Regions from separate parts of the Nocardioides salarius genome, predicted to be linked through region 3. Evidence: predicted binding sites of a transcription regulator. Region 3 holds the regulator's gene; each other region holds the start of a gene.
The links. Region 3 encodes LexA, which represses DNA repair genes until DNA is damaged. Its sites were predicted from a motif close to TCGAACANNTGTTCGA; they were not measured.

Region 1 (10,227 bases), 120 kb from region 3:
GTCGCCCACGAGGTCGTGACGGCCCGCTCCGGCCTGGGCCGGTTCCTGGTGGTGGAGGACGCGATCGTCTTCGGCCAGGTCGGCGAGGAGCACGCGCCGACACTGCGCGACCGCGGGCTCGTCATCACCGACCTCTGACTCAGAGCGGGGGGACTGCGGCTCAGCGGCGCAGCACCTTCTCCATCGTCTTGCCGCGCGCGAGCTCGTCGACGAGCTTGTCGAGGTAGCGGATCTTCTGCATCAGCGGGTCCTCGACGTCCTCGACGCGCACTCCGCAGACGACGCCGGTGATCAGCGTGACCTGCGGCGGCAGCGACGCGGCGGCGAAGAACCCCTCGAAGGTCGTGCCGGCCCCGAGGTGCGCCTCGACCTGGGCCGGGTCCAGACCGGTCAGCCAGTGCACGACCTCGTCGAGCTCGGCACGGGAGCGGCCCTTGCGCTCGAGCTTGGCGACGTAGTGCGGCCACACGTCGGCGATCGGGGTGGTGAAGATCCGGTGCACGCCTCCAGGCTACGTCGCGGGAGGGCCGGGTCGTCCGGGTTGTTCACGTTGGGCGGGTGTCCGGGCCGGCGGGAGTCTCAAGACCGCGGGCCCGGGCAGCCGCAGGACCACTATGCATCGGCCGACGACGACCCGCACCGGCCCGCGCGTCGAATACCCGAAGTTGGGGAGGCAGCGTCGACGCGACCTCTCCCCAACCGACCTGACACGTGTCAAGATCGGCTCCGTGCTCCTCGACGTGCAGCTCGACGCCCGCCCCGACCAGGCCGCCGCACGTGCCGCCGAGCTGGCCGCGACAGGGGTGGCCGGACTGTTCACCTTCGAGGGCCCGCACGACGTCTTCCTCCCGCTCGCGGCCACAGCGAGCCACGGCGTCGACGTCGACCTGATGACCAACGTCGCCATCGCGACGCCGCGCTCGCCGATGCACCTGGCCCACGCGGCGTACGACCTGCAGCTGATGAGTGGCGGCCGGTTCCGGCTCGGGCTGGGCAGCCAGATCCGCCCGCACGTCGAGAACCGGTACGGCGCCACGTGGTCGCGCCCGGCGGCGCGGATGCGCGAGGCGGTGCTGGCGACGCGGGCGATCCTGACGGCGTGGCAGGACGGCACCCGCCTCGACTTCCGTGGCGAGTTCACCAAGCACACGCTGATGCCGCCGACGTTCGTGCCGGGCCCCAACCCGCACGGCATCGCGCCGGTGCTGCTCGGCGCTCTGGGCCCCCTGATGACGCGGGCGGCCGGCCAGGTCGCCGACGGGCTGCTGGTGATGCCGTTCCACAGCCACCGCCACGTGCGCGAGCGGACCCTGCCGGCGCTCGAGGAGGGACTGGCTGCCCGCGAGCCCGGGCGCCCACGCGCGGACTTCCGGCTCTACCCGCAGGCGATCGTGGCGATGGGCTCGACACCGGAGGAGCAGGCCGCGGCCGACCGGGGCGTGGGCGGGCTGCTGGCCTTCTACGGCTCCACGCCGGCGTACCGCTCGGTGCTCGATGTGGAGGGCTGGGGCGACCTGCAGCCCGAGCTCAACGCGCTCTCCAAGACCGGCGCGGTGGCGGAGATGATGGCGCTGGTGACCACCCGCCACATCGAGACCCTGGCCGTGCGTGGCACGCCGAGCGAGTGCGCCGCCGAGCTCAGGCGCCGCTTCGGCGACCTGGCCGAGCGGGTCTGCTGCTACTTCCCGGGGTACGACGTCGCGCCGGCGCGGCTGGGCGAGCTCGTCGCCGCGCTGCGCGACTGAGCGCCAGCCGAGCCGGGCCCGGGCTCAGCGGGCCCGCACCCTGCGGCTGGGATCGCTGATCGGGCTGAACCCGGCGCCGGTCTTGGCCTCGACCTGGAATCGCCACTTCCCGGCCCGCCCGACGGGGAAGTCGAAACGGGTGGCCGGGGCGTCGCTCCAGCGCTCGACCAGCGCCGGCACGCCCGCACGGTCGGCCGGGCCGTGCCCGGTGATGCGGTAGCAGCACTCCTCTCCCCCGCCCCAGTCGAGCGGCGGTGTCCACGAGACGCGCACGCTCAGCCCGCCACCCTTCACCCCGGGCTTCACGCGCGGGGCGGCGACCTGGTCGGGCAGGGCGTAGGTGCGCGCCACGACCGACGAGACGATCCCGGGTCCGTGCTCGTTGACCGCCCGCACCCCGACCTCGTACTCCTGGCCGGTCGCCAGCCCCTCGATGTCGGCGAGCATGTTGCGTCCCACCCCGCCGTGGCGGGCCTCGCTCGGCACGACCTGCCCGTCGACCAGCACCTCCCACCGGTCCGCGTGGTCCGCCCACCTCACCATCTGCCACTTCAGCGCGAAGCCGCCCGCGCGCGGTCGAGCGTTGACCTCCGAGGGCGCCGCGGGCACGTCCTCGTAGAACGTGCTCAGGCTCGACCCGTAGGACCAGCCGTACGCGTTGCCGGCGCGCACCCGCAGCTCGACGGGGGTGCGGCCCTGCGTCATCGGCACCCGCACCCGCGCGCTGCTCGTGTTGAAGGTGCGGGCGGAACCGTGAGCACCGTCGTCGAGCGTCACCCAGTAGTCGGCGACCTGCTCGGCGGGCGCCGTCCAGCTCACCTCGAGCGCGTCGGCCTCCGGATCGGACTCGACCTGCAGGTCGAGCACGTCGCCCGGCGCGTGACCTCCGGTGCGGGTCGTGAAGCTGGCCCACTCACCGTCGACACCGCCACCGCTGGCTCGCACCGACCAGGTGATCGAGGTCCCGCTGGGCACGTCGCCGAAGCGGCCGGACCAGTACGGGACTCTGAGGGTCTCGACGGGTCGCGCCGTGCCACCGACGATCACGGCGACGTCGTAGGAGTCCGCCCAGTCGCCGGCCGGGCTCTCCTGGGCCGACCACCGCGTCCGCAGGTCGGTGTCGTGCATGTCCCAGGTGAGCTCGGTGATCGCCCAGGGGATGCTCGGGTCGACGCGGCCGTCGAGCACCGTGCGAGCCGCACCGGGGCCGGCGGCCGCCAGCAGGCCCAGCAGCAGGGCGGACAGGGCGGCGAGCAGGCGGCGTACGCCGGGGGCGGTGGTCACCAGGGCAAGGTAAAGAGCCGGGCCGGCTCGTGGGGGCTGTTCGGACCAAGACCCCCCGGACGGGCCATCCACCCCCAGGGGTGTCGTCGGGCGGGTGAGCCGGGTCGGCCGGGGGGCGGGGTGCACTGGGTAAAGCCCCGAGGGATTCACCACGCCCGGGTGGTCGCTCTCCACCCGACTCGGGGTGGACGGGGTGCCGGGGCCCCGGCCCGGGCAAGTGCCGGGGCCCCGGTCCGACATGCGCAGGACCCCCGCACCCTGGTGGGTGCGGGGGTCCTGGTGCCTCTGCGCCGCGCTGCGTGACGCGTGACCGAAGTCAGCGCGGGGAGCCGGAGACGATCAGTCGCCGACCTTCTTGGCGGCCTCGGTGGTGGCCTTGGCGGCGTTCTCGGCGGTCTTGGCGGCGGCGGTGCCGGTGGCCTTGGCCGAGGACTGCGCCGGGGCGGAAGCCTTCTTGGCGGTCGCGGTGGTCGACTTGGTGCCGGTCTTGGCCGCCGTGGTGGTCTTCTTCGCGGCGGTCTTGGTCGCGGTGGTCGACTTCTTGGCAGCCGTCTTGGTCTGCGTCGAGGCCTTCTTGGCGGTGGTGTTCGCCGCCTTGGTGCCCTGGGTCTTGGTGGTCTTCGCCTTGGCCGAGGTGGTCTTGGCCGAGGTCGTGGCCGCCTTGGTCGACTCCTGGCGACGGATGCGGGTCACCAGGGTCTCGCCGCGCTTGGCGAGGTCGGTGTAGGTCGCGGTCGCGGTGCCCTGGACCTTGCCCGGCAGAGCCAGGGCCTCGTTCTGCAGCTCGGCGACGCGGGCCTCGATGGCGCTGCGGCGGGCCTTGGCGTCCTCGGTGAGGGCGTCGACGCGGGCGTTGACCGTGGTCACGGCCTGCTTGCGCAGGGCCTCGGGCTTGAGGTCGATGTCGGTGACGGACTTCTGCACGTCGGCGACGCGGGTCTGCACGTCCTTCTGCACGCCGGTGATCCGGGTCTGCACGTCGGTGACGTACTCCCGCACGGTCTCGACGACGAGGTCGGCGACGCCGGCACCGGCGTACAGGCCCTTGGTCGCCTCGGACTTGATGTCGAACTTGGTCTTGGCCATGTCGGCTCCTTCGGTTGGTTCCCGGTGGATGCCGGGCGTTCTGGTACGCGCCGCTCAGACGAGCGGCGTACGTCGGGTGGGCGTTCAGTCCTCGTCGATGCCGGGCTCGTCCGGGGCGGCGACCCCGGCCTGCGCCTCGTTCATCGCGAGGAAGGACTGGTAGACGTCGAGCAGCGACTGCTTCTGCCGCTCGGTCAGGTGCGTGTCACCGAGCACGGCGAGCTCCACCGACCCGCCGACGCCGTCGTCGGGGCTGACGATGCCGGCGCGGATGTAGAGCTGCTCGGCGGAGATCCGCAGCGCTCGGGCGAGCTGCTGCAGCACCTCGGCGGACGGCTTGCGCAGCCCGCGCTCGATCTGGCTCAGGTAGGGGTTCGACACGCCGGCCTGCTCGGCGAGCTGCCGCAAGGAGAGCTGCGCACTGGTGCGCTGCTCCTTGAGGTAGTCACCCAGCGTCCCGACTGCGTTCGAGACCTTTCCCTTTGCCATGTCCCCCATAGTGCTTGCTCCTGCTAGCGCTTGCAAGTGCTAGCGGCTGTGTGACGAGTCACTACCGGGTGGTAACCCCAATGAAACAAAGCGATTCGCCGCGCTAGCACCGCTAGCAGGCACCCTCGGCATCGCCCAGAACGGGTAGATCGGTCGGGCGAGCACGCACGCCGCGTCTACTCTCTCCCGGTGCAGCGCCGACGCCTGATCGCCATCGCGATCTACCTCATCGTGTCGGTCCTCGCGCTGCTGCTGGTCGCGGGCCACGGGCCGTGGACCGGACGCGTGCTCTTCACCGTCAGCGAGAGCCACGGGATGCACAGCGGCGACGTGCCCGTGGTGCTGCTGTGGGTGGCGGGCATGGCGTGCAGCGTCGCACTCTGGCGCGACGACTCCCCCTGAGCGCACCATGGGGAGATGACGTCAGCGATCGACCTGCACGGCGCCCCGCACGTGGCGCGCTACCTGGAGACCAACGGCGAGGACGGCTACCACTGGCGCAACGGCACCACGGTCCTGATCCTCTTCACGACCGGACGCCGCTCCGGTGAGCCGCGCACCAACGCGCTGATCTTCCGCCCCTGGGGCGACGCCTACCTCGTGATCGCCTCGAAGGGCGGCGCCGACTCGCCCCCGGCGTGGTTCCTCAACCTCTCCGACGACCCCGAGGTCGAGGTGCAGGTCAAGGACCGCCGCATCCCCGTCCGCGCCCGCGTCGCGACCCCCGACGAGAAGCCGGAGATGTGGCGCACCATGGTCGAGGCCTGGCCCGACTACGACGACTACCAGGCCAGCACCGACCGCGAGATCCCCGTGGTCGTGCTCGAGCCCCGCTGACCCCCGCCGACAAGGGCGCCAGCGACCCGCCGTTGGTCGAGCAGTGAGGAGCGCCAGCGACGAGCGACGCCGAGACCCCGTAAGGGCCGCGCTCGCCGTACGCCATGGACTCACCGGGTTTCGGCGTCGCTCGAGCCTTCGGCCCTCGCTGCTCAACCAACGGTGCCGGGAGCGGAGTGCTCCTAGGTTCGTCGGTGGAAGCTGACCTGGTTGTCAGCACCGACATCGGTCTCGTACGCCGGATCATGGATGCGGCGGTGGTGGTAGGGGCAGAGGAGTCGTCCGCGGTCGAGGTCGGTGTGGCCGTGGCACGACCAGGGGTCGTCGTGGTGGGCATGGCACATCGCCGGCGGTGCGTCGCAGCCGCGGGCGGTGCAGCCACCGTCACGGATACCCATCGCGATCCGCTGGCCCGGGGTGAAGTACCTCTTCGCGCGGCCCACATCGAGCGGCTGGCTCTTCCCACCCAGCACCACCGGCACGACACCGGCCTCGCACGCCAGTCGGCGTGCGGTGGCGGCGCTGATCCGGTCACCGGTGTCGAGGGTGGCGGCCACCAGGCCGTCCTTGAGGGAGTCGAGGGTCATCGTCACCACAACCGTGGCGTTCACCCCACCGGCCTTCGGCAAGTCGTGGGGGTCGAGGCGCTCGACGAGCTCCACGAACGCCGCGCCCAACCGCTGCGCCGTGGGGCGGCGTACCGGCACCGGTGCCTGCTCATCGTGCTCGCCTTCATCTGCAGCGGCGCGGTTCGCGATCTGGTGCTTGGGTGCGGCGAACGCGAGCAGCGCCCGCTCCAACATCTGGCCGGCCAGCAGCGGCACCGTGAACGATCCCTTGATCCGGCCGTGGCCGTCCTCGCGCATCCGGAACACCGCGGACTTCTCCGCCTCGTGCTCTTCCTTCGCCAGCTGCTCGGCCTCCCACGCCTCCGCGACCTCGGGTGCGACCACCTCGAGGATGCGTCGCCCCAGGACACGCAGTGCCTTGGCGTCGTGGACCTCCGCGTACGCGACCAGTGCCTTGGTGGCCTGTTCCAGCACGCCGGCGTCGAGGTCGTCGGGCAGCTCGTCGAGGGCTGTGCAGATCACCGACGCCTGCTCCGCGATGACGTCGCCACGGCCGAGCGCTTCCCGCACCAGGTCGTAGCGATCCAACCCCTCGGCCAGGCGGACCTGGCGGAACGACTCCCGCTTCGTTGACCGGGTGGCGTTGGAGTGCCACACCGCCACCGACGGTGAGGCGTTCGTCTCCGCGACCGCCACCGTTTCGGCGTGGGCGAGGGTCCGCGACTTCAGCTCGGTCACCCTCGCCTCGAGCTGTGAGAAGTCGACCAGCGCCTCGGCCGTCGCGCTCTGGCTCATCGACCACAGCGACGTCTCGGCGAGCTGGTCGAGCAGCGAGTGCATGCGCGCGAGCGCCCCGTTGATGGGGTGCGCCGCGGTGGTGGCCATGAGCAAAGTATCTCAGGACCCACCGACAAAGCACCAGGTCAGAAGCCGTTTTCCACAGGCAGATCGAAACTTTTTTCGAGACGATCTCTTCGGTGCACAGGCGACTGGTCGATGGTGCAAGAGCGACTGGTCGATGGTGCGAAACTGACTGCTCGGCCGTCAACCGTGCAGCCGCCGGTACGCCGCGACCGCACCGGGGTGCAGCGGCACGGAGCCGGTCTGGATCATGGAGGGCGGGGCGAGGTACTGGACCCCTCGCGCCGAGTCGGGCACCAGCGCGGCGGCGTCGCGCGCCAGCGTCTCGACCACGGCGCCGGCGAGGTCGTCGGCGAGGTTGGCGCGGGCCAGCAGGAGGTTGGGGACGCCGATGGTGCTGGTGACGGTGCCGGCGTACGCGACGTCGGGGGCGCGGCGGGCGCGGTAGGGGTAGCCGGAGACCTCGGCCATCGGCTCGGCCCAGGCGCCGAGGTCGAGCATCCGCAGCGGGCGGGTGGCGTCGAGGCCGGCGATGGCGGGGGTGGGGATGCCGCCCGACCAGAGCACGGCGTCGACGCTGCCGTCGTCGAGGGAGGCCAGCGACGCGGCGAGCCCGGCGTTGCGCACGTCGACCACGCCCGCCCCGCGACCACCCCCTCCACGACCCCCCGTCTGCAGCCCCGCGGCCTCGAGCAGCACCCCGCCCGACACGGCCGCGCCCGACCCGGCGGCGCCGAGCACCACCGACCGCCCGCGCAGCCCGGCGACGTCGCGCACCGGCGAGTCGGCCGGCACCAGCAGCTGCAGGTAGTTCTCGTAGGTGCGCGCCAGCGCCACCACGCCCTCGGCCGGGTCGCCCGAGCCGGCCCCGACGCTGTCGGCGAGCGCCAGCCCGATCTCGGCGTCGCCGTCGGCGAGCCGGCGCAGGTTGTCCACCGACCCGGCGGTCACCGCGACCTCGACGGCCAGCCCGTCGACCCGCGCCTCGAGCCGGGGCGCGAGCAGCGCGCCGAAGGCGGCGTAGATCCCGCCGTCGTCACCGGCCGCCAGCCGCAGCCGTCGTACGTCGGCAGCGCAGCCGGGCAGCGCCAGCCCGACGGCCCCGGCGCCGAGACCGGCCAGCAGCGCGCGGCGCCCCACCGGGTTCACGGGCCGTCCCCGGCCACGGGCAGGCTGACCCGCACCAGCACCCCGCCGCGCGGGCCGGGCCCCACCGACAGGTCGCCCCCGGCGCCGCGCAGCAGCTCGCGGGCGATGGAGAGCCCCAGCCCCGAGCCGTGCGGGTCGTCGGAGCCGCGCCAGAACCGTTCGGCGGCGCGCGACCACTCCCCCTCGCCCAGCCCGGGCCCGTCGTCGTCGACCTCGACCACCACCTGCCGCCCAGCGACACCACCAGCGGCACCACCAGCGACAGCAGCAGGGGCGTCGGCACGCAGGCACACCCCCGCCCCCGCTCCGGCGTGCCGCACCGCGTTGTCGAGCACCACGTCGAGCACCTGCTCGAGGTCGTCGCGGGCCACCTCGAGGTCGGGCACCGGCTCGACCACGACCACCGACTGCTCGGCGGCGGCCGCGGCCGGCGCCCACGCCTCGACCCGCTCGGCCAGCACCTGCGCCAGCGGCGCGAGGGTCTGCGGCGCCCGCGCACCGGCGACCCCGGAGGTGCCGCTCTCCTGCGCCCGGGCCAGGCGCAGCAGCTGGTCGAGCAGCCGCTCGAGGCGCTCGAGCTCGCTGGTCAGCCCGGCGTGCGTGCGGGCACCGGAGTCGTGCAGGTGCGCGCCCAACGAGTCGGCGCGCAGCCGTACGGCCGCGAGCGGGTTGCGCAGCTGGTGGGAGGCGTCGGCGACCAGGCGCCGCTGGTCGTCGAGCGAGCGCTGCACCACCTCGACCATCCGGTTGAACTCGTCGACCAGCCCGCGCAGCTCGGGCGGCCCGCTGGCCAGCACCGCGCCACCGCCGCGACCGCCCTGGGCGAGGTCGTGGGCGGCGCTCTCGAGGGAGTGCACCGGGCGCACCGCCCACCGCGAGAGCCAGCGGGCCAGCGCGAGGGCGGCGAGCAGCAGCGCCACTCCGACGAGCAGCACCCACCCCCAGCCGCGCGCCACGTCGCCGGCGGCCGCCCTGGTGTCGACGCGCAGCAGCGCCAGGGCGGCGACGTCGCCGTCCTCGAAGGCGACCGCGCTGCGCAGCGGCTGGTCGCGGGTCCAGGGCAGCACCCGCTCGAGCGCCGGCGTGGGTTGGCCGACCAGGCCGACCCGCACCGCCTCGGCGACCTCCGCCTCCCCGGTGTCGAGCGCGCCCGCCCCGGCCAGCACGCGTCCGGTGGCGTCGGTGACGAGCACGTCCTCGTCGTAGACCTCGTGGTAGCGCGCGACCGCCGCGGCCACGTCGCCCTCGCGGGCGGCCAGCTCGGCGAGCACGCTCAGCTGGCGGTCGCGCTCGACCGCGAGCGCCGCCGTACGCCGGTCGCCCAGGGCCAGTGCGAGCGGTACCGACAACGCCAGGAGCGCGCCGACCAGCAGCAGCCCCACCACGAGCCGGACCCGTCTCTCCACTTGCTCCCCCGCCCTGTCCCGCCCTGTTCCGGCCGGCTCAGCCGCCGAGCCGGTAGCCGAAGCCCCGGACCGTGTGCAGCGGCAGGTCGGGGCCCAGCTTGCTGCGCAGCGAGGCCACGAAGAAGTCGAGCGAGCGCGAGCGGCCCAGCGCGGGGGTGCCCCACACGTGCAGCTGCACGGCCTCGCGGCTCACCGCCTCGCCGGGCTGGGCGGCCAGCGCCTCGAGCACGTCGAGCTCGGTGGCGGTCAGCGCGACCTCGGCGCCGTCGCGGGTGGCGCGGCGCGCGCCGAGGTCGAGGGCCAGCCCGCCCCAGGCCAGCGTGGCGGCGCCCTCGCGGGCGGTGTCCTCGACGCGGCTGCGGCGCAGCAGGGCGTGCACCCGGGCCACCAGCACGGCCTGCCCGACGGGCTTGACCAGGTAGTCGTCGGCGCCCGCGCGCAGCCCGAGGACGGTGGCGCCGTCACCGTCGCGGGCGGTGAGCACCAGCACCGGCACGGTCGAGGCGCGGCGCAGGGTGCGCAGGAAGTCGAGGCCGTCCATGTCGGGCAGCCCCAGGTCGAGCACCACGAGGTCGGCGCCGGCCACCTGGTGCAGCCCGTCGTCGCCGCGCCGGCAGTGGGTCACGCCCCACCCGGCGCCCTCGAGCGTCTCCACGAGGGCCGCGGCGACCCCGGCGTCGTCCTCGACGAGCAGCAGCTGCACCCCGGGATCGTACGCCGCCGCCGGCACCGCGGCGGCGTACGTCACGCTCGGCGTCAGGCTCAGAGGACGCCGGCGACCGCGGAGCGGACCTGGTCGAC
Region 2 (10,227 bases), 2.7 Mb from region 3:
TGCCGTCCCACAGGTCCGTATCCGAGGTGCGAACGTCCCGGTGCTGAGCCGATCGGTCACACCAGGAGGGACAGCGCACGAGCACCTCGTAGCGGTTCGGGCGCCGGTAGTCGGGCATCCGCTCGCCGCCTCCGTGCTGCACCGAGATGTGCAGCTCCCCGAGCTCTTCGAGGGTCCGCAGCGCGCGTCGCACGTTGCGGTCGTCCACGCCGGCGTAGCGGGTCAACGTCCTGATCGACGGCCAGGCGCCGCCGTCGCCGGCGTGGTTGGCGATGCCGAGCAGCAGCACCTTCGCGGTGCCGGTCGCCTGGGAGTGGTTCAGCACGACGGCCATGTGCTCGACGCTCATCCGCGACACCTCCGGCACTTCCCGCTGGGGTGGGTGGTCCGCTTGCCGCACACGCACGTCGATTGCAGCGGCGTGGGGTGGTGGTGCGCGTAGGCCGCGCGGGCGCGCTCCTGGGCGCGGTTCCAGCGGTCGAGCTCGGCCAGGCGCGCGTCGGCGTCGGCTACCACTGCCGGGCGCGGAGCGCGATCGCGATCCCGGCGACGCCGAGCACCAGGCCGAACGCCTGGAGCACGTAGGTCAGGGCGATCACGACGCCGCCTCGGTCATCGCTGCGACGTCGGTCGCCTGGATTCGGTAGTCACGCCCCACCTTCACCGCCGGCAGCGTGCCGGCCTTGATCCAGCGGCGGACAGTCACCTTGTTGACCCGCAGGGCCTCGGCCACCTCGGGCACGGTCATGAGATTCGGCATGCCCCGGAGTATTAGCCGCGTCGTGACTAATTTTAGGTAGACACGCCGACACATCTAGTCACTTCACGACCGATGAGCGCACACGGCGGTACAGTTGCGAACATGACGACCGCACAGAGCGAGGCGATCTCGATCGCCGTCGAGGTAGGCGCGAACATCCACCAGCAGATGTGGCGCAGGAAGATCAACCAGACGCAGCTGGGCGCCGCGATCGGCGTCTCTCAGTCGACGGCTGGGAAGAAGGTGCGGGGCGAAGTCCCGATCACGGTGGTCGAGCTAATGCAGATCGCCCGGCTCCTTGGTGTGGAGCCGGGCGACCTGGTGAAGCTCCCCCGGTTGGACTCGAACCAACAACCCTCCGATTAACAGTCGAATGCTCTGCCAGTTGAGCTACAGGGGATCGGTGCAGCGCGCACACAGTAGCAAGGCGCTCGTGGCGTGAGAAATCGAGGTCCCTAGCGGCCCTCGACCTGCTGCCGAGCGGCCGTGAGCGCCTCCTGGGCAACCTCGCGGACGGCCGGGTCGGCGGGGTCCACGCCCTCGTCGTACTCGAAGAACCAGCGCAGCTCCTCGCGCCCCGAGGGAGCCCGACGCGCCACCACGCGCAGGTGCCGCCGGGGCGCCACGCGCACCTGGTGCTGGTAGACCACGCTGGCCGTCACCCGTTCGCGGACCAGCTCGAGCAGCCGGGTGGCGCCCTGCAGCTCGACCCGGTGCTCGACACGCTCCTCGCCCCAGGAGCCGAGCTCGCTGACGCGCAGGGTCCCGGTCTCGGCGTCCCAGTCGGCCGCCTCGACCTGCTCCCACGGCAGCCGGCGCACCGGGCCGCCGTGCAGGGACAGGTAGAGGGCGTCGCGGGTGCCTCCGGCCACGGCGTCGTCGGTCTCGGCCCAGGCCAGCAGCCGCTCGCCGCGCGCGACGTCGAGGTCGGGCCGGCCGGAGCCGGGCAACGAGAACCTCATGTGCCCACCACCCGGTCGCGCAGCGCCCGGCGGTGCTGCTCGAGCGCCGCCAGCTCGCCGAACATCCGGTTGTAGGACTCGGGGTCCTCGACCGGGTTGGTGCGCTGCAGCCGCGACTTCACCTCGGTGATCCGTCGCGCGGCGGTCAGCTCGAGGAGGCGCAGCACGTGGTGGCCGACGTACGCCGCGTCGGGCTCCTTGTCGGTCAGCAGCGGCTCGACGGCCAGCATCGAGATCGCGGCCAGCACGTCGGGGTCGGTGGTGGCATCGCGCAGCCGCCCGGCCCAACCGGGGTCGCCGGCGCCGGCGGCCGGGCCGCCCGCCGCGGCCACGACCGCCCACACGCCCCGGTAGGTGGGGTGGGTGAAGTCGTCGGGGCCGATGTCGGCGGTGCTGCGCCCGATGGCCATCGGGTGCTGCACGACCAGCTTGAGGGTCTCGCGCTCGAGCTCGAAGCGCGGGTCGCGCAGGTCGGGCAGCGCCTGGCGCACCGGAGCCGGCGCCTCCCCCGTGCCACCTGGGCCTCCTGGGCCTCCTGAGCTCGTGCTCGCGGAGTCGCGGCGGTCGGGCCGGCCCGACTTCTGCGGCCCGCGCGCGGCCGCCCGGCGTACCTCGGAGCGAGCCTCGTCGGGGTCGGTGCCGACCATCTGCGCCAGCTCGCGGGCGAAGGCGTCGACCTTCGACTTGTCGCGCACGCTCGTGACCAGCCTGGCACCCTCGCGCAGCGCGTCGACCCGGCCGTCGGCCCGGTCGAGGTCGAAGCGGGAGACCACGTTGGAGAGCACGAAGCGGTAGAGCGGCACCCGCCGCGCGACCAGCTCGCGCACCGCGGCGTCGCCCTGCTGGATGCGCAGGTCGCAGGGGTCCATCCCGCCGGGCTCGACGGCCACGTAGGTCTGGGAGACGAAGTTCTGGTCGCCGCCGAAGGCGCGCAGCGCGGCCTTCTGCCCGGCGGCGTCACCGTCGAAGGTGAAGATCACCTCGCCGCGGAACTCCTCGTGGTCGTTGAGGAAGCGGCGCAGCACCTTGGCGTGGTCGTCGCCGAAGGCGGTGCCGCAGGTGGCGACCGCGGTGCCGACCCCGGCGAGGTGGCAGGCCATCACGTCGGTGTAGCCCTCGACGATCACGGCCTGGCTGGAGCGACCGATCTCGCGGCGGGCCAGGTCGATGCCGTAGAGCACCTGGCTCTTCTTGTAGATCGGGGTCTCGGAGGTGTTGAGGTACTTCGCGTCGATGCGGTCGTCGTCGAAGATCCGCCGGGCGCCGAAGCCGATGGTGTCGCCGGAGGCGTCGCGGATCGGCCACAGCAGCCGGCCGCGGAACCGGTCGTACGGCGAGCGGCCGACCGCGACCAGCCCGCCGGTGGTCAGCTCGTCGACGCTGAATCCCTTCTGGCGCAGGTGCTTGAAGAGCGCCTCCCCGTCGCGGGGGGCGAATCCGACGCCGAAGGTCTGCGCTGCGGCCTGGTCGAAGCCGCGCTCGTCGAGGAACTGGCGGGCCACGAGGGCGTCGGGCGTGCCGAGCTGGTCGGCGTACCAGGCCTGTGCCTCCTTGTTCGCCTCGATCAGCCGGCCGCGCTGCGGGCCCTTGGGCTTCTCGTAGGTGCCGTCGCCCTCATCGCGCATCAGCGCCACGCCGGACTTGTCGGCCAGCCGCTCGACGGCCTCGCCGAAGGAGAGCCCGTCGATCTTCATCACAAAGCTGATGACGTCGCCGCCCTCCTGGCAGCCGAAGCAGTGGAAGAAGCCGCGGGAGGGAGTGACGTGGAAGGACGCGGACTTCTCGTCGTGGAAGGGGCACAGCCCCTTCATCGACCCGCCACCGGCGTTGCGCAGGGTCACGTACTGCGAGACGACCTCGTCGATACGGGCCTTCTCGCGCACCTCGGCGATGCTCTGCTCGCGAATCCTGCCCACCACGTCGGCGATCCTACGGGCGGGCGGGCGCGCTCAGTACTCGCCCGTCATCTGGTTGTGGAGGGGCTCCCCCGCGGCGTACCTCTCGAGCTGCTCGCGCACCAGCCGGTGGGCCCGCGGCCACATCGCCGAGGTGGCTCCGCCGACGTGCGGGGAGACCAGCAGACCGGGGGCGTCCCACAGCTGGTCGTCGGCGGGCAGCGGCTCGGTGTCGACGACGTCCACGGCCGCCAGGAGGCGCCCGGCGTGCAGCTCGGCCAGCAGGTCGGCGGTGACCACGACCGGGCCGCGGGCCATGTTGACGACCAGCGCGCCGTCCTTCATCCGGGCCAGCAGGTCGGCGTCGACCAGGCCGCGGGTCTCGTCGGTGAGCGGCACGATCAGCACCACGACGTCGGCGCTGGGCACCAGGTCGGCGAGCTCGTCGAAGCCGTGCACGTGGCCCCGGTCGGTCTCGCGGGCGGTGCGGGCGACCTTCACGACCTCGCACTCGTTGGGCAGCAGCCGGTCCTCGATCGCCTGGCCGATCGCGCCGTACCCGACCAGGAGCACCTGCTTGTCGGCCAGCGAGGGCCGCCACCGGGTGTGCCACCGGCGCTGGTCCTGGTCGCGCACCATGCCGGGCACGTCACGCAACGCGGCGAGGACGAGCGTCAGGGTCAGCTCGGCGGTCGAGGTGTCGTGGATGCCGCGGCCGTTGCACAGGGTGACGCCCTCGGGCACCCGGCTGCGCACGTTGTCGACGCCGGCGCTGAGCGTCTGGACCACCTCGAGGCCGCTCATCCGCTCCAGCACGTCGCCCACCTGCGGGCCCATGGCGTAGGGCGTCGCGTAGAACGCGACGTCGCCGACCGAGTCGGGCACGTGCTCGCGCGGGTCGACGACCTCGTAGCGCAGCCCGCTCGGCACCTCGCCGAGCTCGGCGGGGTCGAAGGGCAGCCAGACGAGCCGGTCACGCTGTTCGCTCATGGCGCGAGGCTAGCCGCGGGCGCGCAGCAGCTCCCAGCGCGCCACGGCGCTGGCGTCGGTGAGCGAGGCGACCTGGTCGACGACCACGCGCAGCCGGCCGGCGTCGTCGCCCGCCTCGCGCCAGTCGTCGGCGAAGGGCCGGTCGAGGGCATCGGGGCCCCGGTCGAGCAGCAGCGCGACCAGCTCGGCGACGAGCGCGCGCTGGCGCACCATCACCGCGATCCGGTCCTCGGCCTGCATCACGTAGTGGGCCGCGACCCCCTTGAGCACCGCGATCTCCAGGCGGGTGCGCTCGGGCACCACGAGGTCGGCGCGGTAGCGGACGAAGGGGCCGTCGGCGGCGGCGAAGGTCGCGGCCTGCACCTCGCCGCAGAAGCGGCCGATCAGGTCGCTGGTGAGGTTCTTGAGCGCGGCCAGGCTGCGCCGGGAGGCGTCGTACGCCGTGGTGGGCCACGAGCCGACCGAGCGGAGCCCGGCGAGCACCTCGTCGAGCACGTCGTCGTCGGCGCCCGGCTCGTACCAGGAGCGCACCGTGGCCCAGACCGCGGCGGTGTCGAGGTCGGTCAGGTCGACGCGGCCCGCCACGGTGCCGTCCTCGACGTCGTGCACCGAGTAGGCGACGTCGTCGGCGAGGTCCATCACCTGCGCCTCGAGGCAGCGGCGTGCGCCGGAGCCCGGCACCGGCGCGCGCATCCAGTCGAAGACCGGCAGGTCGTCCTCGTAGACGCCGAACTTGTGCACCTCGCGCGGTGAGCCGTCGGCGTGGACGCCGCTGGGGGCCTCGGCGGCACCCCGGGCCCACGGGTACTTCGTGCAGGCGTCGAGAGTGGCCCGGGTCAGGTTCAGCCCGACCGAGCGGCCCTCGGCGTCGATGGTCTTGGCCTCGAGCCGGGTCAGCAGCCGCAGCGTCTGGGCGTTGCCCTCGAACCCGCCACAGGCCCCGCTGAGCTCGGCCAGCACCCGCTCGCCGTTGTGCCCGAACGGCGGGTGGCCCAGGTCGTGGGCCAGCGCGGCGGTCTCGGCGATGTCGGGCAGGCTGCCCAGCGCCCGCGACAGGTCGCGGGCCACCTGGGCCACCTCGAGGCTGTGGGTCAGCCGGTTGCGCACGAAGTCGTCGCTCTGCGGGCCGACCACCTGGGTCTTGGCCGCCAGCCGCCGGGAGGCGGCGGCGTGCACCACGCGGGCGCGGTCACGCTCGAAGGGCGTGCGCTCGGGTGCGTCGACCCGCTTGGGGGGCTCGGGCACCAGGCGCTCGCGCGCGTGCTCGTCGTACAGGTCCAGGGCGTCCATGGCGCCGCCACCCTATGCGGTGCCTCCCCCCTAGACTCACGCCGTGCTGCCCCTCGGAGGACCGGAACCCGCGACCTGGGACGCCCTCGCACTGGCGGCGCGCAACCTCTTCGCCACCCACGCCTGGGCCAGCACCTGGTGGGCCGAGTACGCCGACGGCGCGACCCCGCACGTGCTGGTCGACGACCCCGCCGCTCCCCGGGTGGTGCTCCCGCTGCACGTGCGCGGGCGGGGGCTGCGCCAGGTGCGCTGGATCGGCCACGGCCCCGCCGACCTGCTCGGGCCGGTTTGCGCCCCCGAGGACCTTCCGCGTGCCGCTCCCCTGCTGCGCGCCGCGCTGGAGCGCGGGGACCTGCCGGCCGACGTGGTGCTGCTGCAGGACTGCCCGGTCGCACAGCCCTGGTGGGAGCCCCTGGGGGCGCGCGTCATCAGCACCGAGGTCAGCCCGGTGCTGCGCTTCGCGGCGGACCAGACGTGGGAGTCGTGGCTGGCCTCGAAGAGCAAGAACTTCCGCGGCCAGGTCAACCGCAAGCCCCGCACCCTCGAGCGCGGCCACGACGTGGTGGTGCGCCTGGCCACCGCCGAGACCCTCGAGGCCGACCTCGACGCGCTGTTCGCGCTGCACGCGGCCCGGTGGGAGGGCGACAGCCCCCTGCTCGACCCCCGCCAGCACCGCTTCACCCGCGCCTTCGCCGCGCTGGCGCTGGAGCGCGGGTGGCTGCGGCTGTGGTCGATGGACGTCGACGGCCGCTGCGTCTCCTCGCTGCTCACCTTCGCCTTCGGCCCCGACGTCTACTGCTACCAGTTCGGCCGTGACCCCGGCATGGACCGCGATTCCGTCGGGTTCGTGCTGCTGGTGCACGCGGTGCGCGACGCGCTCGAGCAGGGCGCCCGGGAGTTCCGGTTCCTGCGCGGCGACGAGGACTACAAGTACCGCTTCGCCGACGCCGACGCCCCCGTCGGCACCTTCGCGCTGCCCCGCGGGCTGCGCGGCCGCGCCGCCGTCGCGGTGGCCGCGCGGCGCCGCGCGGGCGAGGGCTGATCAGGCAGCTGCAGAGGCCGGGACGTGCGGCGACTGCTCCACCAGCCGGGTGGTGCTCCTGACCACCAGGATGCCGAGGACCGCGGCGGCGACCCACAGGACCGACCCCACCACGTCGGACAGGTTGGCCGAGGCGATGGCGGAGATGGTCTCGGAGTCCGAGGCGCCGGCCCCGCTGACCAGGGCAGCGGTGACGCGTCCGGCGATCGAGGCGCCGACCACGCTGAGCCACCACGCCAGGACGACGTCGGACTGGCGACCGAGGGTGCTCTGGCTCGCCACCCGCACGTCCTCGACCACCTGGTAGGGCCGCACCAGGTTGAGGAACGGCACGAACCACCCGCCGATCGCCCAGCCGGACCTGTGCTCGAGCCGCGACGGGTCCATCCGATCGCTGCGGTGGGCCTGGAACAGCCAGGTGATCATCAGCACCAGCACGGTGAGGTGGACGAGGGTCAGCACCAGTGCGGCGACCGCGGTGCCCGCGTCGTACGCCGTGGCCTGCCCCAGGTCGACGGCGGCGGGCTCGTCGACCCACCCACTGAAGGTCCGCCAGGCCCAGAACGAGAAAGCGCCGTTGAGGAGGTTGCCCAGCAGGGCCAGCCCGAGGAGGGCCACCACCGCCTGGGAGAGGATGGTCGCCGAGCGGTCACTTTCGCACCATCGAGCAGTCAGTTTCGCACCGTGCAAATCGTCTCGAAAAAAGTTTCGATCTGCCTGTGGAAAACGGCTCCTGACCTGGTGCTTTGTCGGTGGGCCCTGAGATACTTCACTCATGGCCACCACCGCGGCGCACCCCATCAACGGGGCGCTCGCGCGCATGCACTCGCTGCTTGACGAGCTCGCCGAGGTGTCGACCTGGTCGATGAGCCAGGCAGCGACGGCGGAGGCGTTGGTCGACTTCTCGCAGCTCGAGGCGAGGGTGGTCGAGCTGAAGTCGCGGACCCTCGCCCACGCCGAGACGGTGGCGGTGGCGGAGACGAACGCGTCGCCGTCGGTGGCGGTGTGGCACTCCAACGCGACACGGTCGACGAAGCGGGAGTCGTTCCGCCAGGTCCGCCTGGCTGAGGGGCTCGTCCGCTACGACGTGGTGCGGGAAGCGCTCGGTCGTGGCGAGGTGGTCGCGGAGCAGGCGTCGGTGATCTGCACGGCGCTCGATGAGCTGCCCGACGACCTCGACCCGTCGGTCTTGGAGCAGGCGACGAAGGCGCTGGTCGCGTTCGCGGAGGTCCACGACGCGAAGGCGCTGCGGGTGCTGGGCCGTCGGATCCTCGAGGTGGTCGCACCGGAGGTGGCGGAGGCGTGGGAGGCCGAACAGCTCGACCGCGAGGAGCGCGAGGCGGAGAAGTCGGCGGTGTTCCGGATGCGCGAGGACGGCCACGGCCGGATCAAGGGATCGTTCACGGTGCCGCTGCTGGCCGGCCAGATGTTGGAGCGGGCGCTGCTCGCGTTCGCCGCACCCAAGCACCAGATCGCGAACCGCGCCGCTGCAGATGAAGGCGAGCACGATGAGCAGGCACCGGTGCCGGTACGCCGCCCGACGGCGCAGCGGTTGGGTGCGGCGTTCGTGGAGCTCGTCGAGCGCCTCGACCCCCACGACTTGCCGAAGGCCGGTGGGGTGAACGCCACGGTTGTGGTGACGATGACCCTCGACTCGCTCAAGGACGGCCTGGTGGCCGCCACCCTCGACACCGGTGACCGGATCAGCGCCGCCACCGCGAGGCGGCTGGCCTGTGAGGCCGGTGTCGTGCCGGTGGTGCTGGGTGGGAAGAGCCAGCCGCTCGATGTGGGCCGTGCGAAGCGGTACTTCACCCCGGCCCAGCGGGTCGCGATGGGTATCCGTGACGGCGGCTGCACCACGAAGGGCTGTGACGCCCCGCCGGCGATGTGCCATGCCCACCACGACGACCCGTGGTCGTGCCACGGCCACACCGACCTCGACCGCGGACGACTCCTGTGTCCGTTCCACCACCGCCGCATCCATGACCCGGAGTACGAGGCCGACGTCGGGGCTGACAACCAGGTCACCTTCCACCGACGAACCTAGGAGCACTCCGCTCCCGGCCCCGCTGCTCGATCACCGGCGCTGCCGCGCGCCCGTTGGTTGAGGAGGTTGCGCAGCAACCGTCTGATACGGAAGTACGACACTCCTGAGACGCCGTTGGCCTGGAGTGACCGATGTGTCGACTTCCCCGCGCCATGGCGCGGCCCGGGGTTGGCCGCTGGGTTGCTCGAAACCCGGCGAGCCCACGGCGTACGGCGAGTGGGCACCTCACGGGGTCTCGGCGTCGCTCGTCGCTGGCGCTCCTCGCTGCTCGACCAACGGCGGTCCTCGCCGCCGTTGGCGCTCCTACCTGCTCGACCAACGGCGCGATTCAGGCGGCGACGCCGCGGCGGCGTACGAGGCCGACGAGCACCTGCTGCTGCTCGGGGGCGAAGCGGCGCACCAGGAGCAGCCAGGCGCCGAGGTAGACCACCGCACCGGCGACCAGCTCGACCAGCACCGGCAGGTGCAGCAGCACCAGCAGCGCGACCAGCACCACCGACGCGGCGCCCGAGCTCAGCAGCGGGCTCAGCACCCGCGGCCGCTCCCCCACCCGCTGCAGGAAGCCCAGCACCACCACCGCCTGCACCAGGTAGGACAGAGTCGTGGCCAGGGCTGCGCCGGTCGCTCCGAGGACCGGGATCAGGATCAGGTTGAGCGCCACGTTGACGCCCAGCGCCGCGCTGGAGGAGGCCAGCAGCGCACGGTGGCGGCCCAGCACGTGCAGCAGCGAGTCGCTGAAGCTGGCCAGCGCCAGCAGCATCGCGGCGGGTGCGAGCCAGGCCAGCACCGGCGCGGCGGAGGCGGCGTACGTCGCCCCGAAGAGCAGGTCGATGACGTCGCGGCCCTCGGTGAGCGAGACGGCGACGAAGGGCAGGTAGACGAAGCCGCCGACGGCGATCGCGCGCTCGCAGCCCAGCAGGCGCGTCTCGCGGCTGCGGGTGGCGCTGAGCACCGGCAGCACGGCCGCGTTGATCGCGTAGGTCACGAAGAGCACGGTCTCGAGCAGCCGGTAGGCCACCGTGTAGACGGCCACCGACCCGGCTCCCTCGAGGTGGCCCAGGATCAGCACGTCGACGCGGAAGAGCAGCATCAGCACCAGCCCGCTGACACCCACCAGGACCGTCTCGCGCACCGCGGCGGCCAGGTCGGCGCGCTCGAGCTCGCGCAGCGGCTGGCGCACGTCGAGACGGCGGGCGGCGAGCACGTGGGCCAGCCACCCCACGACGGTGCCGGCCAGGAAC
Region 3 (10,227 bases):
ATCGCGCCGGGCGACGGGGTGCTGCCCTGGCGCGGCCTCGACGTGGGCAGCCCCTTCGACTACGGCCAGCAGTCGATCCTCTACGTCGCCCGGCACCTGCCGCAGCCGGGTCGCGACGGGCTGGTCAAGGCCCAGCTCGACGAGATCGTCGAGCTGGTCGACGCCGCCGACGGCCGCGCGCTGGGGCTGTTCTCCTCGCGGCGGGCCGCGGAGGCCGCGGCCGAGGCGGTGCGCGAGCGGCTGCCGCACCTGACGATCCTGGCCCAGGGCGACGCGCAGCTGCCCGAGCTGGCCAAGCAGTTCGTCGAGGACCCCCACACGGTGCTCTTCGGCACCCTGTCGCTGTGGCAGGGCCTCGACGTGCCCGGCGACACCTGCCAGCTGGTGCTCATCGACCGCATCCCCTTCCCGCGCCCCGACGACCCGCTGATGAGCGCGCGGCAGAAGGCGGCCGACAAGGCCGGCGGCAACGGCTTCATGCAGGTCGCGGCCACCCACGCGGCGCTGCTGATGGCCCAGGGCGCGGGCCGGCTGATCCGCACCACCTCCGACCGCGGCGTCGTGGCCGTCCTCGACCCGCGGCTGGCGACCGCCCGCTACGGCTCGTTCCTCAAGGCCAGCCTGCCGCCGATGTGGACCACCACCGACCCGGCCGTGGTCCGCAAGGCGCTGGCCCGGCTGGCCTCCTCCGCGAAGGGCTGAGGCCCCCGCCGCGGGCTCGGGGTCCCGGCGGCGCGGGACGTCATACAGGCGGGACGTCAGCGAGCCCAGCGAGGTATGACGTCCGGGGGACCCGCTCCTAGGCTGGGGGCGTGCAGGTGGTGAGCTCGACGCCGACGGCCCAGGTGGCCCGGAGCCGTGGCACCGCGCCCGTGGGTGTCGGCCTGCTGGTCGCCGTCGCCGCCCTCGTGCTCGGGATATTGGGCATGCACGCGCTCGGGCTGCACGGCGTCGGCGTCAGCCACGGCGCCCCGGCCTCGGGGGTCTCCGTCGCCCCTGCAGCTGACTCGACCGGGACGGCCGTAGAGCACGGTGCCCACCACGGCACCGTGGCCGCGGCGGACGAGGGGCACGGCCTCCCGCACGGCGCCGCGGAGATGGTGGTGCTGTGCGCCGCCATGCTGGCCGCCGCCGCCGGCATGCTCCTGGCCCTGGCCGGCCTGCGGCACCGAGCACCGCCGGTGTGGGCCGAGCTGCGGTCCGCACTGGCCCTGAGGGTCACCTCCCGCGCCCGGCCGGGAGGCACGGGTCCACCAGCGGTGTGGGAGTTCTCCGTCGTCAGGTGCTGAGCAGCGCTGCGCCGCGCCCGACGTACGTCGGCTCCGCGCGGCACCGCCGCCCCGCACGATTCCCGGACCACCTGACACCAGGAGACACCCATGTCCCACCGCTTCACCCGCGCCCTGGGCGCGAGCCTGCTCGTCACCGCCCTCGCGACCTCCCTGGTCGGCTGCGGCGGCGAGGAGGCCGGCACCACCACGACCGAGCTCTCGGCCACCGAGCACAACGACGCCGACGTCGCCTTCGCGCGCGACATGGTCCAGCACCACGCCCAGGCGGTGGCCATGGTCGACCTGACCCGCGGGCGCGACCTCGACCCCGAGGTCGCGCAGCTGGCCGAGGGCATCCGCGACGCCCAGGTGCCCGAGATCGAGACCTTCAGCGACTGGCTGGGCGACTGGGACGAGGAGGTCCCGCCGACCATGCTCGACCACGCCAACGCCGGCCACGGTTCCGGTGACATGTCCGAGACCATGGAGGGCATGGACGACGCCATGCCCGGCATGATGTCGGGCGCCGACATGGACGCCCTGCAGGCCGCCGGCGCCGGTGACTTCCAGACGATGTGGCTCGAGATGATGATCGAGCACCACGAGGGCGCGGTCGAGATGGCCCGCACCGAGCAGGAGGACGGCCGCTACCGGCCGGCCGTCGAGCTCGCCGCCGAGATCGAGGAGAGCCAGGGCGTCGAGATCGAGACGATGCGCGACCTCCTCGGCTGACCGGCCCCCCGGAACGTCATACGGGCGGGACGTCAGCGAGCCGCGGGATGTATGACGTCCCGCGGCTCGCCCCGCTCCGCCGGCCTACAGCCGAGAGCGCCCGTCGTACCCGCCCCGCGGCGGCTTCAGCCCGAAGAACGCCCCGACGGTGGGAGCGACGTCGGTGGTGCGGGCGTGGCGCGGGGAGACCTTGCCGGGGGTGACCGAGCGGTGCCCGCCGCCGATGAAGAACGGGATGGCGCGGGTCGCGGGGTGGCCGTGGTTGCCGGGGATGGGGTTGGAGAAGACGTCGGGGTCGCTGAAGCGCCAGCCGGCTTGGCAGAAGACCACCACGTCGCCCGACTCGGGGCCCAGGCGCAGCCAGTCGGCGCGGCGGTCCCAGGCCTTCAGCACGCCGGGCACGTCGGCGGCGATGCGGCGGATGCGGCGTACGGCCTTGTCGCGCTGGGCGCGCGGGCCGGTCCAGTAGACGAGGTCGGCGCCGCCGTTGTCGGCGATCGCGAAGCGCCCGGCGAGGAACGGGTCCTCGGAGAGCGGCCCCTGCAGCGAGACGATGCGGTCGGGGTAGGACCAGTCCATCGAGTGGTCGGCCAGCACGATGACGATCGAGTGCTCCCAGCGCCCCGAGCTCTTCAGCTCGGCCACGAAGTCGCCCACGAGCCGGTCGGTGTTGACCAGCGCGAGCCGGCGCGCGACCTCGAGGGTGGTGGGCCCGGTGAGGTCGGTGTGCCCGAGCCGGTCGACGTCGCCCAGGTTGACGAAGACCAGGTGCGGGTCGAACGTCTCGACCATGTCGAGCGTCGCGCGCATCGTGAACTCGTCGGGGGCGTGCCCCGAGATCGGCACGATCGGGAACGGCTCCCAGCGGTGCGTGGCCCGCTCGCCGAAGATGCCGTAGAGGTACTCCTTGCTCAGCACCGTGCCGGTGCGCAGCCCGCGCCGGTTGAGGCGTTCGATGACGGTGGGGAAGCGCAGGTCGGAGGGCTGGTCGAGGGTGCGGACGTCGCCCAGCTCGCGGTCGTAGACGGCGTTGGCCGGCACGCCGCTGCGGTCGGGCCGCACCCCTGTCATCATCATCGTGTGGTTGGGGATGGTCTCCATCACCGGCATCGAGGTGGCCCGCGGGTGGTGCACGCCGCCCTCGCGCAGTGCCAGCAGGTGGGGCGTCAGGCCGCTGTCGATCTCCTCGGGCCGGCAGCCGTCGACGACGAGCACGTAGGCGCGCTTGCGGGTCGCGGGGCCGGCGGCCACGGCCGGGTCGAGGCCGGCGAGCGTCGAGAACGCCAGGCCCGAGGCCGCGGCCGTCAGGACCGTACGCCGCCCGGCGCGGATCTCGCCGAGCCCACGGTCGAAGGGCGCCTGGCCGTCGGTGCGGCGGGGCGTGCTGGGCTCACACATCAGCGGTCTCCGACCGGGGTCGCCACACGCCGCACCGTGCCGGTGCCGGCGAGGGTCTCGAACGACGCGTCGTGCGTCGCGGTGGTCTGCTTGTCGTCGCGCGCGCCGATCACGAACCAGTCCATCTGGGTGCGCTCGGCGGTGATGTCGAGCACCGAGAAGCCGTGGTCGTCGAAGTTCAGGTACTTGATGTGGCGGTTGTTGGCCTGGATCGCGGCCTCCACCACCGGGGTCAGCGCGGGCTGGCCGGTGATGTCCTTGAGGTTGTTGGAGGTCACCGAGGAGCAGACGAGCTCGACGCCGACCGAGTCGCCGAGCACCGGGTAGGCCGAGGTGTCCAGCGGCAGGTCGCAGGCCCAGCCGGAGTGGATGTCGCCGGTCACGAAGACCACGTCCTTGACCTGGTGGTCGCGGATGTGGGCGAAGACCTCGCGCCGGTCGGCGGTGTAGCCGTCCCACTGGTCGACGTTGTACGGCGCGCCGTCCTGCGGCAGCAGCCCGGTGACGTTGTTGACGGGGTCGATGAGCTCGTTGGGCAGGTCGGCGAAGGTGACGGGCGCGATCATCACCGGGTTGCCGATCACCTTCCACTGCGGGGCGTGGTTGCCCCGGGTCAGGGAGTCCTTGAGCCACTCCATCTGCCGGTTGCCGGTGATGGTGCGCAACGGGTCGTTGACCTCGGCGTCGACGACCGGGGTGGCGACCTGCTGGGAGCGGTAGGTGCGCAGGTCGAGCATGCTGATCTCGGCCAGGTCGCCGAAGCGCAGCCGCCGGTAGAGCCGGGCGCCGTCGCCCAGCGAGGCGGTGCCGTCCATGCGCACCGGCATCCACTCGTCGTACGCGCGGTGGGCGCGGGCGCGCCGCTTGAGGTAGTCGCCCTCGCTGTCGTCGTGGTTCTCGGCGTTCTTGCGCCACTGGTCGTTGGTGACCTCGTGGTCGTCCCAGGTCACGATCCAGGCGTACCTCGCGTGCAGCGCCTGCAGGTCGGGGTCGGTCTTGTACTGCGCGTGCCGGCGGCGGTAGTCGGACAGCGAGACCATCTCGCGGGCCGGGTCGTGGGCGCGGACGTCGACGTTGGACTGGCCCATGCCGTACTGGCCGGGGGCGTACTCGTAGAGGTAGTCGCCCAGGTGCAGCACCGCGTGCAGGTCGTCGCGCTCGGCGAGCAGCCGGTAGGCGCTGAACCAGCCGGCCTGCAGGTTGGCGCAGGAGACCACGCCGAAGCGCAGGTTGTCGGGCGTGGCGCGATTGGCCGGGGCGGTGCGGGTGGTGCCGACGGGGCTGCGCTGGCCGCGGGCGATGAAGCGGTAGTAGTAGGTCGTCGCGGGCCGCAGGCCGCGCACGTCGAGCTTGACGGTGTGGTCGCGCGCCGCGCTGGTGACGAAGCGGCCGCGGCGCACCACGTCGCGGAAGCGGCGGTCGGTGGCGACCTCCCAGCGCACCCCCAGCCGCGGGCCCTTGCCGGAGCCCGGGGTGGCGGCGCGGGTGGGGGTGACCCGGGTCCAGATGAGCACCGCGCGCGGCAGCGGGTCGCCCGAGGCGACCCCGTGGGCGAAGACGTCGTGGCGGGCCCGGGCCGCCTGGGCGGCCGGCAGGACGCCGCTGCCGACGGCGATCGCGGCGCTGCCGGCGCCTCCGGCGGCCAGCACGGTACGCCGGGCGAGCGAGGTCGAGGTCGGGCTCTGGGGTGGGGTCACGCCTCATCCAACGACGAAACCCCGCCCGCGTGACGCGGACGGGGGTGTCGACACCGACTGTTCACCGTCGGTTCGACGGCGGGTCGGTGAGGGTCGGTGGTGGGGCTCAGACGCTGCGCAGCACGGCGGTGACGACGCCCAGGATGGAGGCGTGGGTGCCGTCGATGGGCTCGTAGGCGTCGTTGTGGGGCAGCAGCCAGACCTTGCCGTCCTTGCGCTGGAAGGTCTTGACGGTGGCCTCCTCGCCGATCAGGGCGGCGACCATCTGGCCGTTGCTGGCGGTCTGCTCCTGGCGGATCACCACGTAGTCGCCGTCGCAGATCGCGGCGTCGATCATCGAGTCGCCGGAGACCTCGAGCAGGAACAGCTGGCCGTCGCCGACGAGCTGCTGCGGCAGCGGGAAGACGGCCTCGACGCGCTCCTCGGCCAGGATCGGGCCACCGGCGGCGATCCGGCCCACGACCGGCACGTAGGAGGCCTGCGGCATCGTGTTGCCGATGTCGGTCTCGTCGACCGAGCTCTCGTCGGCCGAGGAGATCGCCTTGCGCCGGGCCATCAGCTCGGGCAGGAAGACCTCGAGGGCGCGGGGGCGGTGGGGGTCGCGCTTGAGGAAGCCTTTCTCCTCGAGCACCTTGAGCTGGTGGGAGACGCTGGAGGTGCTGGTCAGGCCGACGGCCTGGCCGATCTCGCGCATGCTCGGCGGGTAGCCGCGGGTCTCGATGGCCTCCTTGATGCAGGCCAGCACCTTGACCTGGCGCGGGGTCAGACCGGTCGCGTCAGGGGGCCCGTCGGGCAGCTCTGCGACGCCCCGCTTGCGGGGGCCGCCGTCCTTGGTCGCCATCGTGTGCCTTTCGTGCGCGAGGCCCGAGCCGGGGAGTCCGCTCGGATGGTCGTGGGGCCACGGTATCGCCGCGCGCGCCCGACTTCAAACATCTGTTCGACTGCGTGTCGCGAGGCGCCGGGCGTCACCACCGTCTCGAACAATTGTTCACCGGACCCCTTGCGTGCATCGAACACCTGATCTAGTCTCGCTCATGTGTTCGATCGAACACCTGGTCGATCCGGCGCCTGATGGCCGGCTCGAGCGGGACTGTCGGTGGTCGTCGGTAGACATCACCTCGCAGCGATCGACCACCCGACCACCCCCTTCCCCAGGAGGTCCAGATGAGCACGATGACCCTCACTCCCGCCCTGTCCACCACCGTCCGGCTGACCCGCCGCGGCCGGCTCGTGGTGCTGGCGCTCGGCCTGCTGCTCGTCGCCCTGGTGGGCGTCGTCCTGGCCGGCGGCTCGGTGGCCACCAGCGAGTCCGGTCCCACCCCGGCGACCGAGATGATCACCGTCGGCACGGGCGACACGCTGTGGGCGATCGCCGCCGAGCGTGCCGAGGCCGGCGACGTGCGTGAGGTCATCGAGCGCATCCAGCGGCTCAACTCCCTCGACGGTGGCCTGGTGGTCACCGGTCAGCGGCTGGTCGTCCCGGCCGGCTGAGCCGGACGCCCGGGCGTGAGGTCCGGGCACGGCGGCCACCTGGCCGCCCACGATTTTCGCCGGTCGCCTCGACCCCGGCCGGCGAAACCAGGGGAAAGACGAGGGGCGGGCCCGCAGTGGGCCCGCCCCTCGCGCCATGTCCGGGTGCGCCTCGGTCAGGGTGGGGGCATGGGTGCGGCTCGCGACGACGACGTGTTCGAGGAACGACTGGCGCAGTGGCAGGCCTGGTGCGAGGCGCCGTGGGGCCGGCTGCGGTTCAGCGTGGTGCGCGAGACGCTGCGCCGCCAGGCCGAGGCGCTGGGCGGGCCCGGCGGCGGGCTGCGGGTGCTCGACGTGGGCGGAGGCGACGGCCGCGACGCGGTCGCGCTGGCCTTGGCCGGTCACCACGTGACGGTCCTGGACCCCGCCGCCTCCTGGCTCACCGAGGCCCGCTCGCGCGCGGAGTCGGCCGGGGTGGGGGAGCGGCTGGTGACCGTCGAGGGGTCGATCGACGACCTGGGCGCGGTCGGCGGCGGCTTCGACCTGGTGCTGTGCCACTTCGTGGTGCACTACCGCCCCGCCGAGACCGGCGCTGCCGACGTACGACGTCTGGCGGGGGCGCTGCGCCCCGGCGGACGGGTCTCGGTGATGGCGCCCAACCCCGCAGCCCGGGTGCTCGGCCGCCTGGTGCGCGAGGGCCCGGAGGCGGCGCTCGAGCAGCTCGAGCGCGACGACATGGAGTCGGCCACCTTCGCCACCACCGCCCGGGCGGTGCCTCCCGAGGAGGTCGAGGGCCTCCTGGTGGACGCCGGGCTCGAGGTGGTCGGCCGGTACGCCGCTCGCGTCGCCAACGACTACCTCGCCGACGACACCCTCAAGGCCGACCCTGACTACTTCGCGGCGCTGGAGCGCCTCGAGCTCGCGCTGTGCGACCAGGAGCCGTTCCTCCGGCTCGGCGCGCTGTGGCAGGTCGTCGCGCAGCGCCCGGCACGACCGGGCGTCGACGAGCGGTGAGTCAGCTGGACAGACCCTGAGCGGCCATCCAGTCCGGGTCCGGCTCGACGGGCTGGATCAGCTCGACGACCAGGCCGTCGGGTCCGGCGACCTGCATCCGGCGCTGTCCCCAGGGCTCGGTCACGAGCTGCTTGAGCAGCGGGACCCCGGCCGCGACCAGCCTGTCGTGCTCGGCGCCGACGTCGGGCACGACGAGCGCGAGCATGGTGCCGCGCACGCCCGGGGCGGGCTCGACCCAGGTGTCGTGGTCGTGCTGCACGAAGTCCACGCTCAGTGCCTGGTCGGGGTGGCGCGTGCTGACGTACCAGCCGAGGTCGACGGCGACGTCGAAGCCGAGTTGCTCGCTGAGCCAGGAGCCGGCCGCGCTGGGGTCGGGGCTGGCGAGGACGGTGCCGATCTGCGTGACCTGCATGGGTGGGTCCTCTCCTCGTCCGGCCGGAGGTCCGAGCCTGGCAGGCCGCCGTGGTGCGACGCCACCGGTTTGCGGGCCGGTCGGCGGCAGGCGGGTCAGCGGGCGGCGCGCCGCCCGCCGGGGCGCGGCGGGGGAGTGGCCGGGTCGCGGGTCAGGCCCAGTGCCCGGGTCAGCCTGGCGATGAGCATCAGGCCGACGAAGAGGCAGGCCACGGCGCCCACCGAGGCCAGGGCCAGGAAGAACCACGCCGCGGACTCGCCACCCCGGGCCTGGGTGCCGAAGTCGATGGCGGCGTAGACGAGGTAGCCCCAGGCGATCACGGCCGCGGTGACGGCGAGCGCCAGGCCGAGGAGTCGCGGCTGGAAGGTGCGGGGCGCCCGCTCCGCGCGCCGGGATCCGGCACGCTTGCCGGGGGTGCCGGTGGGGGCCTGCTCCGGTTGCTCTCCCACCTCCACGTCCACATCCTCATTGTGTCGGACGCGACCCAGCCGCCGCGAGCGGCTCGCGGGTCTCGTCGTGGCGGCGTCGGGCGCGTCGCGGGCCGGTCCGGACCACCGGGTCGCAGCGTCGGCACCGCGCTGACCTGCGGCTTTGTGGATGCACGGATCCGGGTCACACCGAAATCGCCGGACGGCTTGCGCGGCTCGTGGTCGCGGGCGTACGGTTCCACTACATCTAGTAGTTACACCGATGTAGTTATCCACATCTAGTTCACAGTCGGATGCGGGATGCTGCACAGATGAGCGGTTGTTCTCCACAGGAACGGCCTCGATATCCACACCCAACCGGCCCCCGACGGGGGTTGTCCAGCGCGCCCGAGAGGAGGACCCGATGCACTGCCCCTACTGCCGTGCCACCGACACCCGGGTCCTCGACTCGCGGGTCTCCGAGGACGGCGGCTCGATCCGCCGCCGGCGTACCTGCTCGTCGTGCTCGAAGCGGTTCACCACCGTCGAGCAGATGCAGCTGATCGTCGTGAAGCGCTCGGGGGCCAGCGAGCCCTTCGTGCGCGAGAAGGCCGTGGCCGGCGTGCGCAAGGCGTGCAAGGGCCGACCGGTCACCGAGGACCAGCTGGCCTGCCTGGGCCAGGTCGTCGAGGACACCCTGCGCGGGGCCGGCGCCGCCGAGGTGGCGGCCCACGAGGTCGGCCTGGCCATCCTCGGGCCGCTGCGCGAGCTCGACGAGGTCGCCTACCTGCGCTTCGCCAGCGTCTACCGCCAGTTCGCCTCCGCGGCGGACTTCGAGGACGAGATCGCCATGCTCCGTGCCGAGCGGCTCACGCTCGACACCGAGCCCCAGCCCACGGGCTGACACACAGACCGCCCGGCAGGTAGTGGGGAAGCTGCCTGCCGGGCGCACCACCTCTTCCCGCACCGCATCAGTCGATGTCGGTGGTCGCAGCGACCATGGACACCGCCAGCACGACCCAGCAGCAGACCCACAGCAGACCAGCAGCAACCCGCAGCACAGCCACAGACGAGCACCCCTTAGACCGGGACACAGAGGAGCACGGCATGACCGAGACGGTGAGCGGCGCAGGCGCCGACGCAGCGACCAAAGGCCAGGGCAAGGGCCTGACGATGGAGCGCGTCTTCAGCACCGAGGGGGTGCACCCCTACGACGAGCTGACCTGGGAGAGCCGCGACGTCGTCCAGACCAACTGGAAGACCGGCGCCACCGTCTTCGAGCAGCGCGGCGTGGAGTTCCCCGCCACCTGGTCGGTCAACGCCTCGACCATCGTCACCACCAAGTACTTCCGCGGCGCGGTCGGCACCGACGCCCGCGAGCGCAGCCTCAAGCAGCTCATCGACCGCGTGGTCTCCCAGTACGTCAAGGGCGGTGTCGACCACGGCTACTTCGCGACCAAGGCCGACGCCGAGGTCTTCGAGCACGAGCTGACCTGGCTGCTGGTCAACCAGTACTTCTCCTTCAACTCCCCGGTCTGGTTCAACGTCGGCACGCCCTCGCCGCAGCAGGTCTCGGCCTGCTTCATCCTCTCGGTCGACGACTCCATGGACTCGATCCTCAACTGGTACAAGGAGGAGGGGTTCATCTTCAAGGGCGGCTCCGGCGCCGGCCTGAACCTCTCGCGCATCCGCTCGTCGAAGGAGCTGCTCTCCTCGGGCGGCACCGCCTCGGGCCCGGTCTCCTTCATGCGCGGCGCCGACGCCTCGGCCGGCACCATCAAGTCGGGTGGCGCGACGCGTCGTGCGGCCAAGATGGTCGTGCTCGA

Region 1: the regulator LexA is predicted to act here: its motif matches at 6,959-6,974, upstream of JOE61_RS07185 (HNH endonuclease signature motif containing protein).
Region 2: the regulator LexA is predicted to act here: its motif matches at 7,636-7,651, upstream of JOE61_RS19215 (HNH endonuclease signature motif containing protein).

Annotation. Positions count from the first base shown of each region.
Region 1 covers NZ_JAFBBZ010000001.1:1,475,018-1,485,244, forward strand. Annotated here, with positions in the region: gene JOE61_RS07145 (DUF2510 domain-containing protein) at 1-138, shown strand, start outside; gene JOE61_RS07150 (DUF2200 domain-containing protein) at 161-502, opposite strand; gene JOE61_RS07155 (TIGR03617 family F420-dependent LLM class oxidoreductase) at 729-1,745, shown strand; gene JOE61_RS07160 (hypothetical protein) at 1,770-3,029, opposite strand; gene JOE61_RS07165 (hypothetical protein) at 3,369-4,115, opposite strand; gene JOE61_RS07170 (helix-turn-helix domain-containing protein) at 4,200-4,604, opposite strand; gene JOE61_RS07175 (hypothetical protein) at 4,794-5,006, shown strand; gene JOE61_RS07180 (nitroreductase family deazaflavin-dependent oxidoreductase) at 5,022-5,441, shown strand; gene JOE61_RS07185 (HNH endonuclease signature motif containing protein) at 5,624-6,895, opposite strand; gene JOE61_RS07190 (TAXI family TRAP transporter solute-binding subunit) at 7,055-8,020, opposite strand; gene JOE61_RS07195 (sensor histidine kinase) at 8,017-9,426, opposite strand; gene JOE61_RS07200 (response regulator transcription factor) at 9,464-10,174, opposite strand; gene JOE61_RS07205 (Nramp family divalent metal transporter) at 10,189-10,227, opposite strand, start outside.
Region 2 covers NZ_JAFBBZ010000001.1:4,006,610-4,016,836, reverse strand. Annotated here, with positions in the region: gene JOE61_RS19265 (helix-turn-helix domain-containing protein) at 1-349, opposite strand, end outside; gene JOE61_RS19260 (helix-turn-helix domain-containing protein) at 596-748, opposite strand; gene JOE61_RS22750 (helix-turn-helix domain-containing protein) at 833-1,126, shown strand; tRNA gene JOE61_RS19250 (tRNA-Asn) at 1,088-1,160, opposite strand; gene JOE61_RS19245 (hypothetical protein) at 1,216-1,722, opposite strand; gene dnaG (DNA primase) at 1,719-3,641, opposite strand; gene JOE61_RS19235 (2-hydroxyacid dehydrogenase) at 3,672-4,607, opposite strand; gene JOE61_RS19230 (deoxyguanosinetriphosphate triphosphohydrolase) at 4,617-5,897, opposite strand; gene JOE61_RS22320 (GNAT family N-acetyltransferase) at 5,941-6,939, shown strand; gene JOE61_RS19220 (DUF4328 domain-containing protein) at 6,940-7,560, opposite strand; gene JOE61_RS19215 (HNH endonuclease signature motif containing protein) at 7,715-8,986, shown strand; gene JOE61_RS19210 (oligosaccharide flippase family protein) at 9,315-10,227, opposite strand, start outside.
Region 3 covers NZ_JAFBBZ010000001.1:1,351,023-1,361,249, reverse strand. Annotated here, with positions in the region: gene JOE61_RS06610 (ATP-dependent DNA helicase) at 1-702, shown strand, start outside; gene JOE61_RS06605 (hypothetical protein) at 813-1,289, shown strand; gene JOE61_RS06600 (DUF305 domain-containing protein) at 1,380-2,003, shown strand; gene JOE61_RS06595 (alkaline phosphatase family protein) at 2,088-3,401, opposite strand; gene JOE61_RS06590 (alkaline phosphatase D family protein) at 3,401-5,098, opposite strand; gene lexA (transcriptional repressor LexA) at 5,205-5,939, opposite strand; gene JOE61_RS06580 (LysM peptidoglycan-binding domain-containing protein) at 6,263-6,589, shown strand; gene JOE61_RS06575 (methyltransferase domain-containing protein) at 6,758-7,582, shown strand; gene JOE61_RS06570 (VOC family protein) at 7,584-7,994, opposite strand; gene JOE61_RS06565 (hypothetical protein) at 8,090-8,449, opposite strand; gene nrdR (transcriptional regulator NrdR) at 8,826-9,305, shown strand; gene JOE61_RS06555 (vitamin B12-dependent ribonucleotide reductase) at 9,509-10,227, shown strand, end outside.